Leucothrix mucor DSM 2157: one gene and its partner. Each later gene encodes a partner of the first gene's protein in a complex. Links are inferred from orthologs where the notes say so. Each region holds a gene or a part of one and is shown in the gene's direction. Other genes may lie near its edges.

What was found. The genes of interacting proteins can lie anywhere in the genome.
Region 2: rplS (region 1) and LEUMU_RS0117725 share a complex: the UniProt entries of both Escherichia coli proteins name them as parts of the 50S ribosomal subunit. The link is inferred for Leucothrix mucor DSM 2157 from one-to-one orthologs.

What each region holds. Positions count from the first base shown.
Region 1 is NZ_ATTE01000001.1:4,729,378-4,735,029, forward strand. Bases 2,239-5,231 are described here. They hold rplS (50S ribosomal protein L19), read left to right. Parts: upstream 2,239-3,559; coding sequence 3,560-3,904; downstream 3,905-5,231. Other genes in these bases: rpsP (30S ribosomal protein S16), read left to right, coding at 2,239-2,267; rimM (ribosome maturation factor RimM), read left to right, coding at 2,292-2,807; trmD (tRNA (guanosine(37)-N1)-methyltransferase TrmD), read left to right, coding at 2,811-3,563; LEUMU_RS27290 (sensor domain-containing protein), read left to right, coding at 4,079-5,231. Outside these bases: ffh (signal recognition particle protein), read left to right, coding at 1-1,372; LEUMU_RS0121645 (hypothetical protein), read right to left, coding at 1,376-1,690; more of rpsP, read left to right, coding at 2,010-2,238; more of LEUMU_RS27290, read left to right, coding at 5,232-5,652. UniProt on the Escherichia coli protein: This protein is located at the 30S-50S ribosomal subunit interface and may play a role in the structure and function of the aminoacyl-tRNA binding site.
Region 2 is NZ_ATTE01000001.1:3,889,235-3,893,587, forward strand. Bases 1,621-4,353 are described here. They hold LEUMU_RS0117725 (type B 50S ribosomal protein L31), read left to right. Parts: upstream 1,621-2,732; coding sequence 2,733-2,975; downstream 2,976-4,353. Other genes in these bases: LEUMU_RS0117715 (DUF484 family protein), read left to right, coding at 1,621-1,721; xerC (tyrosine recombinase XerC), read left to right, coding at 1,711-2,619; LEUMU_RS0117730 (hypothetical protein), read right to left, coding at 3,061-3,711; LEUMU_RS0117735 (thioredoxin family protein), read right to left, coding at 3,839-4,353. Also shown: dapF (diaminopimelate epimerase), read left to right, coding at 196-1,026; more of LEUMU_RS0117715, read left to right, coding at 1,023-1,620.

The sequences.
Region 1 (5,652 bases):
TTTAAGTGAACGGCTCTCCCATACGGTCAAAAAGTTACGTGGTCAAGCGCGACTAACTGACGAAAATATTAAGGATACGCTGCGCGAAGTGCGGATGGCGCTACTGGAAGCGGATGTCGCGTTACCCGTTGTACGGGATTTCGTCGCCAGAGTTAAAGAGCGCGCAGTTGGGCAGGAAGTGCTTTCTAGTTTGTCTCCTGGTCAGGTCTTAATCAAGATCGTTAATGACGAACTGGTTGAGACAATGGGGCAGGCGAACGAGTCGCTTGATCTAAGAGCGCAGCCACCTGCCGTTATTTTGATGGCGGGTTTGCAGGGGGCGGGTAAAACGACAACGGCAGGTAAGCTGGCAAAGCTACTGAAAGTTCGAGAGAAAAAGACGGTTGCTGTGGTGAGTTGTGACGTTTACCGTCCTGCGGCAATCAAGCAGTTAGAAACATTGGCCACGCAAGTGGAAGCGGTGTTTATTCCTAGTGATGTTGGTCAGTCGCCGGTTGATATTGCGAATAACGCATTGGCTGAAGCAAAACGTCAGCACATTGATGTTCTGATTGTCGATACAGCTGGTCGTTTGCATATCGATGCAGAGATGATGCAAGAGATTCAAGCGATTCACCGTGCGGTAGCACCGGTTGAGACTTTGTTCGTTGTTGACAGTATGACCGGTCAGGATGCGGCGAATACCGCTAAAGCATTCGGTGATGCATTGCCGCTAACGGGTGTCGTTCTGACTAAAGCAGATGGTGATGCGCGCGGTGGTGCGGCATTGTCAGTACGCCAAATCACTGGCAAGCCGATTAAGTTTATCGGAATGGGCGAGAAGATTGATGCGCTTGAGCCTTTCCACCCTGATCGTATTGCATCACGAATTTTGGGTATGGGTGATGTGCTGTCGCTGGTTGAAGAGGCGCAGCGTAATGTTGACCATAAGCAAGCTCAACAATTGGCTCGCAAGCTCAATAAAGGCAAAGGTTTTGACCTTGAAGATCTGCGCAATCAAATGCTGCAAATGGAAAAAATGGGCGGCATGAGTGGTTTGATCGACAAGCTACCCGGGGTTAATGGAAAGATGGCGGCAGTCGTTAATGATGAAAAGACGACGAAGCAAGTTAAGCAAATGGTCGGCATTATTAACTCAATGACACCTCAGGAGCGTCGCTTTCCGGATTTGATTAAAGGCTCACGCAAGCGTCGTATCGCAGTGGGTTCTGGTTTGCAGATTCAGGACGTGAATCGTTTGCTGAAGCAGCATAAGCAGATGAGCAAGATGATGAAGAAATTCTCTGGCGGCGGTCTGAAGAAAATGATGCGTGGAATGCAGGGTCAGCTACCGCCAGGTATGGGTGGTGGCGGTGGCTTCCCCGGAATGTAAGCTTTAGAAGGTGCTAGTGTACTGCACTGAGTAGCTCGTGCGGCCGAAGTTAGCTTTCAGGCGTTGGCCTTTGCCATACTTGAAACTAACTAGGCTGCCGAGTATTTCTTTTGCTTGATTGAGTCGCTTGGTGACGTTATCCGTTTTTTTGGCTGGTGCGCTAAACGTTTCAGAAGGTAAGCCACTCTTTTTAGCAACCGTGCTACTTTCTAATGATAGTTGTAGTGGGGCGGCGGAGCTGGACTCATTTGCATTCGCATGTGCACTTAATATTGTGATTGTTAGTGCTGCAGCTGCAAGTATTTTAATTGTATGCATAAGATCCTCGGGGGTAATCTAGGTCGTACGTATTGTTATTATTATTTTTGCCTGATGACACTCTGGGGGAGAATACAGGTTTAAATATATTGATTAATGGTAATATTACGGTTTATTTAAGTTATGTGACAATGCTGTCACGATTGGTTCAAGGATTCTAGTTCAAATTGTATAAACGGTATCCTGAGTTATTCGTGGCGCTTTTCAAAAAAATATTTAAATTACTCTTTTATTCTGCGTGGATTGGAGTACAATTCCGCGTTTCCTTTTCTGACAGGATGCTTTGTGCTGTCCTGACATCTGACTGAAGATATAAAGTATGGTTACAATTCGCATGGCAAGAGGCGGTTCTAAGAAGCGCCCGTTTTATCACATCGTAGTAACAGATTCTCGCAAGCCACGTGACAGTGGTTACATTGAGCGTCTGGGTTATTTTAATCCTGTGGCTCGTGGTCAGGAAGTAAGACTGCACCTGGAACAAGAGCGTGTTGCGCATTGGATTGGTTTAGGCGCACAGCCTAGCGATCGTGTTGCTACACTGCTGAAAGACGCTGCTAAAGCTGCAGTTGCTGCATAATTGACGACTGAAAGACATTAACGAATGACAGTTGATAAAGAAGCTGAGCTTGTTGAGCTGGGGAGCATTAACGGCGTCTTTGGTGTTCAGGGTTGGGTAAAAGTGTTTTCACACACCTCGCCAAGGATCCAGATTACGGATTACCGTCGATGGGTACTCAAACATCATGGTCAGGAAACTGAATGTAAGGTGCTTCGTGGCCGGGTTCAGGGTAAATCAATTGTTGCACAATTAGATGTTATTGCTGATCGCAACCAGGCTGAGGCTATGGTTGGTGCAGTTATCTATGTGCATCGTGATCAGCTGGAAGTGCTGGCCGAAGGCGAGTATTACTGGTCCCAGTTAGTTGGCTTGAAGGTTTATACCGTTGATAATGTTGACTTGGGCGTAGTGGATTGGCTTTTCGAAACAGGTAATAACGATGTAATGGTTGTTGCTGGTGAGAGAGAACGCTTTATTCCTTATGTCAAAGGTGATTTTGTCAAAGAAGTAGACTTGGAAGCCGGAAAGATAGTTGTCGACTGGGATCCGGACTTTTAGCGCATGCATTTCTCTGTAATCACGCTGTTTCCCGAAATGGTGGAGTCAGTTGTGAACGGAGGCGTTGTCGGTAGGGCATCAAAACGAGGTCTGATGAATATGACCTGTATTAATCCCCGTGATTATGCAGAAGATGTTCACAGAACGGTAGATGATAGGCCCTATGGTGGCGGACCTGGTATGGTGATGCGGCCGGATTGTTTATTAAGAGCAATTCGTGATGAGAGAAATAAGTTTGGCGACTGTAAAGTGATTTACATGACCCCGCAAGGAAGGCCTTTGCAGCAGTCAATGCTGGAAGGGTTAGCAAAAGTAGATAATGTTATTCTGCTTTGTGGTCGTTATGAAGGGATTGATGAGCGTGTTATTACGCTTGAAGTGGATGAAGAGTGGTCAGTTGGTGATTACGTTCTGAGTGGTGGTGAATTAGCTGCGATGATCGTCATTGATGGCACGACTCGGTTGTTGCCTGAGGTGCTTGGGCATACCGAATCTGCAGTGCAGGACTCATTTAGCGATGGGATACTGGATCACCCTCATTACACTAGGCCCGAAAAAATTGAAGACCTCGAGGTGCCAGAGGTTTTGTTGAGTGGAAACCATAAGCTTATTGAGCAATGGAGACGCCAGCAGGCACTAGGCCGCACACAATTGCGACGACCTGCGTTATTGCAGGAAAAAGAATTGAGCGGGCAGGATAAACAACTGCTCGATGATTTTATGAAAGAAATAAAGACTTCAGAGGTTAAGTCATGAGTATCATTATTCAACAGCTCGAAACTGAGCAAATGAACAAAGAAATCCCACAGTTTGGCCCTGGAGATACTGTTGTCGTTCAGGTAAAAGTGCGTGAAGGCGATCGTGAGCGTCTGCAGGCATTTGAAGGTGTGGTTATTGCTAAGCGCAACCGTGGTTTGAATTCATCATTCACAGTTCGCAAGATCTCTTATGGTGAAGGTGTGGAGCGTGTATTCCAGACTTACAGCAGCCAGATCGGTGATATTTCAGTAAAGCGTAGCGGTGACGTTCGTCGTGCTAAGCTGTACTACCTGCGTGGACGTACCGGTAAGTCTGCCAGAATCAAAGAAAAAGTATAAGCAAATACCATTATTGGTTAGTTTGCCAAAAGCCAGCATCTTCGGATGCTGGCTTTTTTTTTGCCTGTAATTTGGGTAGGTCTTCAGTGCATAAAATCACGTACAGCAAAGATTAAGTTGGGGTGCTGTATAAGATAGATAAAATTATAATAATAAACAGGTTGCCAAGGTATTTTGACGTTCCTAGAAGACTATTCGCTGATATTGCTCGTTGCCGTCATTGTTGTGATAGCTGCTGCCTGTGCTGTGTATTGGTATAAGCGTCGGCTTGGTGACTCTAAAGGTTTGGTAATTCAGCCGGAATCATTGGGGGTTAAAGAGGAGATTCTGAAGATCGTCCCATTTCCCGTGGTGCTGTTGTCTGGTCAATATACCGTTATTTACCTTAACCCTGCTGCTGAAAGCTTGTTTGATACGCCATTAAGACGGAATCTTGGGCGGCAAGCGGGTGGTTTATTTCAGCTGCTTAATACGCAAACAAAAGTTGAGATAAAAAATTACCTTAATTATCGAAACACCAATGGTGCGGCAAATCATTCACAGATTGTAAGCTGTATTGTTCGTTATCAGTCGGCAATCAATGCTTGGATGAATGTAACGGTTTCGGTTGTCGAAGACAGTCGCGACCCGATGCAGTCTACCTACGCTTTATTTTTCGATGATATCTCCGCCACTCGTGCAGTTGAGTCTCAGTTAAGCTACATGGAGCGCCATGATGCGCAAACAGGTCTGCTGAATCGTCGTGCATTTGAGTCCATCCTGAAAGCATCGATTGATGATTCGAGAAAGCACGGCTCAAGTCATGTGTTTATGACGGTGAGTATCGATCAGTTTAAGACTATCAATGACACCGTTGGCTATGCTGCAGGTGATTCGCTAATTAATAAATTTGTCGGAGTACTTAAGCAGACTGTATCAGGCGAAGGTGAAACTATTGGTGGTCGGTTGGCTAGTAATGATTTCGGGATACTGTTCAGGGAAAGTACCTTGTTTTCTGCGGCAAATAGAATGAAAGCGATCCGTGATGAAATCGCTGACTTTCAGTTTACCTGGAACACCCGGGTCTTTCCGGTCACCTTGAGTGGTGGCTTCGTAGTCATTAAGAAAGAGACCAGTTCATCGGCCCGTGTGTTGACTGAGGCGGACATTGCCTGCCGTACGGCCAGAAATCACGGCGGAAACCGAGTCATTGCTTACCGTGCTGAAAGCGCTGAAATGCGCCAAGAGCAAAGCAATATGGAAGGTGTCTGGAATCTTAAGAAGGCCTTTAAAGAAAATAGTTTCCGTTTATTTGCTCAACCAATCCATCCATTACATGAAGATAAATTCGATCAGCCATTTCACCATTATGAGCTGCTGATTAGAATGACAGGTGAGGATGGTAAATTTATTCCACCTGATGAATTTATTCCGGTTGCTGAATACTACTCTATGATGCCTGAGTTAGATCGCTGGGTTGTTTCGGAGGCGCTGCGTCAGCTATCGCAGGTAGAGTTTAAGAATTCACGACCTGTATTTGCGATAAACCTCTCCGGTCAAAGTTTGGATGAGTCGAGCTTCCTCGACTACGTGCTGGAGGAGTTGGAAAAAACCGGCGTAGATCCTAGAATGGTCTGCTTTGAGATTACCGAAGCTGTTGCAGTTAGTGATATTACTTTGGCAACGCGCTTTATTAGTACGCTTAAAAATATGGGTGCTAGCTTCTCCTTGGATGATTTTGGAACGGGTGTGAGTTCCTATGGCTACCT
Region 2 (4,353 bases), 840 kb from region 1 along the record:
CATTAGTAAAATCTTATATTTATCACCACATCGGTAAAAAACAGGCTCGCCAGTAATGATGAATTCGGGTTGCCGTTAATACCAAACACTCTATATCATGCTATATATAATTGATTATCGCCAATTAATGGCATAATAGAACCAAATTTCGTAACCCTTTTTAGATAGCCGTTGCTGCGGCTTATGGCACTTTCTATGCAACTCGAATTTACAAAAATGCACGGCCTTGGTAATGACTTTGTTGTGATCAATGCTGTTACTCATCCCGTTACACTTAGTACTGAAATGGTTCGCCAAATTGCAGATCGCCATTTGGGTATTGGCTGCGATCAGTTGCTTATGGTTGAGCCTTCTCCTGTTGCAGATTGTGATTTTCGCTACCGAATTTTTAATGCGGACGGTGGCGAAGTAGAGCAATGCGGTAATGGTGCGCGTTGCTTTGCCCGCTTTGTAGTCGATCAGGGCTTAACTGATAAAACAGAAATTCCGGTGCTCACAGCCGGTGGCCGGATTGTGCTTAAGCTGGAAAGTGATAGGCAAGTTACCGTTGATATGGGCTTACCGATACTGGAGCCTGCGAAGATTCCCCTGAACCAAGACAGCCAGCAGACGACTTATCAAGCACGGCTTGCCGATCAGGATATTTCCTTTGCCGCCGTCTCAATGGGTAATCCGCACGCCGTAATGTTAGTTGATGATGTGGCTACTGCTTCAGTTACGGAGATTGGCCAAGCTTTTCAGGAAATGCCACTGTTTCCGCAGCAAGTGAATGCTGGGTTTATGCAGATTATCGACCGCAATCAAGTGCGCCTGAGAGTCTATGAGCGGGGCGCTGGGGAAACCATGGCCTGCGGGACCGGCGCTTGTGCGGCAATCGTGGCCGGCCGTCTCCAAGGCTTATTAGACACTCCGGTAACTGTTATACTGCCGGCTGGCAATTTGCTGATTCACTGGGCAGGTGAAAACACCCCTGTCATGATGACAGGCCCTGTCGCAACCGTATTCCATGGAACCATAACAATATGAATACTTCGGCTCAACCGGTACTTCCATCGACACTCAATGACGAGCTTGTCAGAGACTATTTGCAACAACACCCTGATTTTCTAATCGACCACAGCGACTTGCTGGAATCGCTAAAAGTTAGTCAGGGAGTTATCGGTGCGACGTCCATGTTGGAACGTCAGGCAACCGTATTACGGGATAAAAATAAGCACCTTGAACAACAGCTAGATGAGTTGATTCGTGCCGCACGCAGCAATGAGCAAATCATGAAGCGTTTGCAGCACCTAACATTGGAGTTGTTACGGGCCGATAACCTGGATGGATTACTCAGCACCACGCAGGATGTGTTGCGCGATGATTTCAACGCAGACTTTGTCGCTTTTCGACTGTTTCATGACAGTACAGAAGTCGACTTACCGGGCTTACATCACGTAAAAACATCCCATCCGATCATGAAAGAATTTGATGGTCTGTTCCGCACGCTTAAACCCGTTTGTGGCCCTTGCAAAGATACCCAGCTAAATTTTCTGTTTCGCGAAAATGGTCCACGGATCAAATCGGTTGCGCTGATTCCATTGCAAGGCAATCACAGTATTGGCTTACTGGCATTAGGTAGCCTGGAAGCCGAACGCTTTCACAAAGGCATGGGCACCGTATTTTTAAGTCTCCTCGGTGAGCTAATCGCAACAGCGATCGCACAACACATTGAGCACTGAGAACCCACTACAGGATTTTCTGGAGTACCTTCGCTATGAGCGTCGCTACTCCCCGCATACCTCAGAAAACTATGAGCGGGATTTGTTACAGTTTTCTGCATGGCTGGCAAAACAGGAAACACCTGTCGTATTAGATGCTGTGTTGGAATATCAGGTACGGCAATGGATTACCCAGCTACATCGCCAAGGAATCAGCTCTTCGACCATCCAACGCAAACTGTCATCGCTACGCAGTTATTACAACTACCGCATTAAGCACAAGTTGCAGAGCGTCAACCCAGCCATTGACATTCGTGCGCCCAAAGATACTAAGCACCTTCCTCAAACGCTGGATATTGAACAAGTCACCCAGTTACTGAACATTCAGGGCGATGACTTCATCAGTGTGCGCGACAAGGCCATTTTGGAGCTGTTCTATTCCTCCGGACTACGACTTGCGGAACTTGCCAGCTTGCAGATTGGCAGCGTGAATCTGGATGAAGCGAGCGTGATGGTTGTCGGTAAAGGAAACAAAGCGCGTCAGGTTCCAGTCGGCAGCCATGCCATTACCGCATTAAGGCACTGGTTAGACATGCGTGCGCAATATGCTGCCCAGCAAAGCAATGATCTATTTACCAGCAAACAAGGAAAGGGGATTGGTCACCGGAATATTCAATTGCGAATTAATCACTGGCAAAAGAAGCAAGGCATTCCGCAGAGTATTCATCCGCATAAGCTACGACATAGTTTTGCCTCTCATTTGCTGCAGTCATCCGGTGATTTAAGAGCCGTGCAGGAGTTTTTAGGGCACAGCGATATCAGCTCAACCCAGATCTATACACACCTTGATTATCAGCACTTAGCATCGGTGTATGATAAGGCGCATCCAAGAGCCCGAAAAAAGCCGGAAAAAGGCTAAAACTTCCTTATTTACCCTATATTTAGCGAAAAAAGCAGTTTGCATGAAAAGCCGCTCTCTGATAGAATTTCGCGTCTTTAGATTTATTCACCAAATTTTTGAGGATCTTCACTATGAAGGCCGGTATTCACCCAGATTACAGAGAAGTTGTGTTTCAAGACATGACTAGCGGATTCACTTTCCTGACACGTTCTACAGCTTCATCAAAAGAAACGATCACATGGGAAGACGGTAACGAGTACCCAGTTATTAAGCTGGATATCACTAGTGAATCACACCCTTTCTACACCGGTAAGCAGTCAGTAAATACTTCTGCAGGCCAGGTAGACAAGTTCAACAAGCGTTACGCACGATAATTACATCTTACGTTGCTTGTAGAAAAGGCACCTTAGGGTGCCTTTTTGTTGTCTGCGATTTGTGTTTGCCTAAGGCAAGCCTGAATTAGTTATTCAGGCTAATCGACTCTTCACGAAGCGGTGCTTCAAACTTCTTAACGAATAGAGTCATGTAATAACGATCCAGACCATTAGATGGGAAATCCAGGTTAGTCTGCTCCCCCGCTGGAGAAAGAAAGGTTTTCTCAAGAATGGTGACTTCCTGCTGATCAGTGCCCATATCTTTTCGTACAGACTCTTTGCCAATCTCTTGGTAACCAACTTTCTGTAATGCCTGATTCATCTGATCATAGCTAAACAGTATTTCACCGGTGTTTCTATTTTTTACCAGTACATCGGTAGTACAACCATCAACTTCTGGCGATACTGCGTAACTGATGCCGTCTACCTTCGTCTCGTAGACGCCAATGAAGCCTTTGGCTGGCTGGAAGCGCGAATCGCTGTCTAGCGCTGATACCAGGCTTTCACGAGAGGTAAATGTTTTCTCACAAAACTCACTGTGTAGCTTCATGAACATCGATAAGCCTTTGGCTGATCGAGGCTTCGCCTGCACTTCAACAGCAGCCGTTTTTACCGGCTCTTGGTGTTCGGCCTGACTAACTTTTGAGACATCCGCCGCCTCCTCTGAACCGCAACCGACCAGAGTAATTGAGAGTGCAGCAAACAATGCTGCTTTGGATAGAGTTGAGCCTTTCATCTGACTACCTTTATATTTGTTGTTATTGTTTTTATATTATTAATATAACGTTTGCGTGTTTCGCAAAACAAATAAACTTGGATAAAGTGGATTTTCTGCCCCTCCACGTTATCCAATGTTCTATTGTTTAGTATCCGGGTTCGTTATCCGGTTTCCACTTTATGCCACAACCTAATGAGGCTTTTTGCTCAGTTGGCGCAGGCAATTTATTCAGCAAGCTTTCAACCGCAAAGCGCATATCCGCACCACTTGCTTTAATGCCATTACCTGGGCGTGAATCATCATACTGCCCACGATAATATAAGTGATGATTAGCATCAAACAGGAAGAAGTCTGGCGTACATGCCGCTTGATAAGCTTTCGCGACCGCTTGAGTTTCATCAAACAGATAAGGATACGTGAGTCCGTACTCTTGTACTTCCTCAATCATTTTCTCCGGACTGTCATCGGGAAAACGCTCTACATCATTGGCATTAATCGCCACCACTGCCAACCCCTTCTGTTCAAAATGCTTCACAAATTCTGTGAAAGATTCCCGAAGGTTAATCACGAACGGGCAGTGATTGCAGGTAAACATGATCAATAAGGGCTTATCTGCAAAATCACTTAATGAGACGAGCTTACCGCTTAGCGGTTCGATCA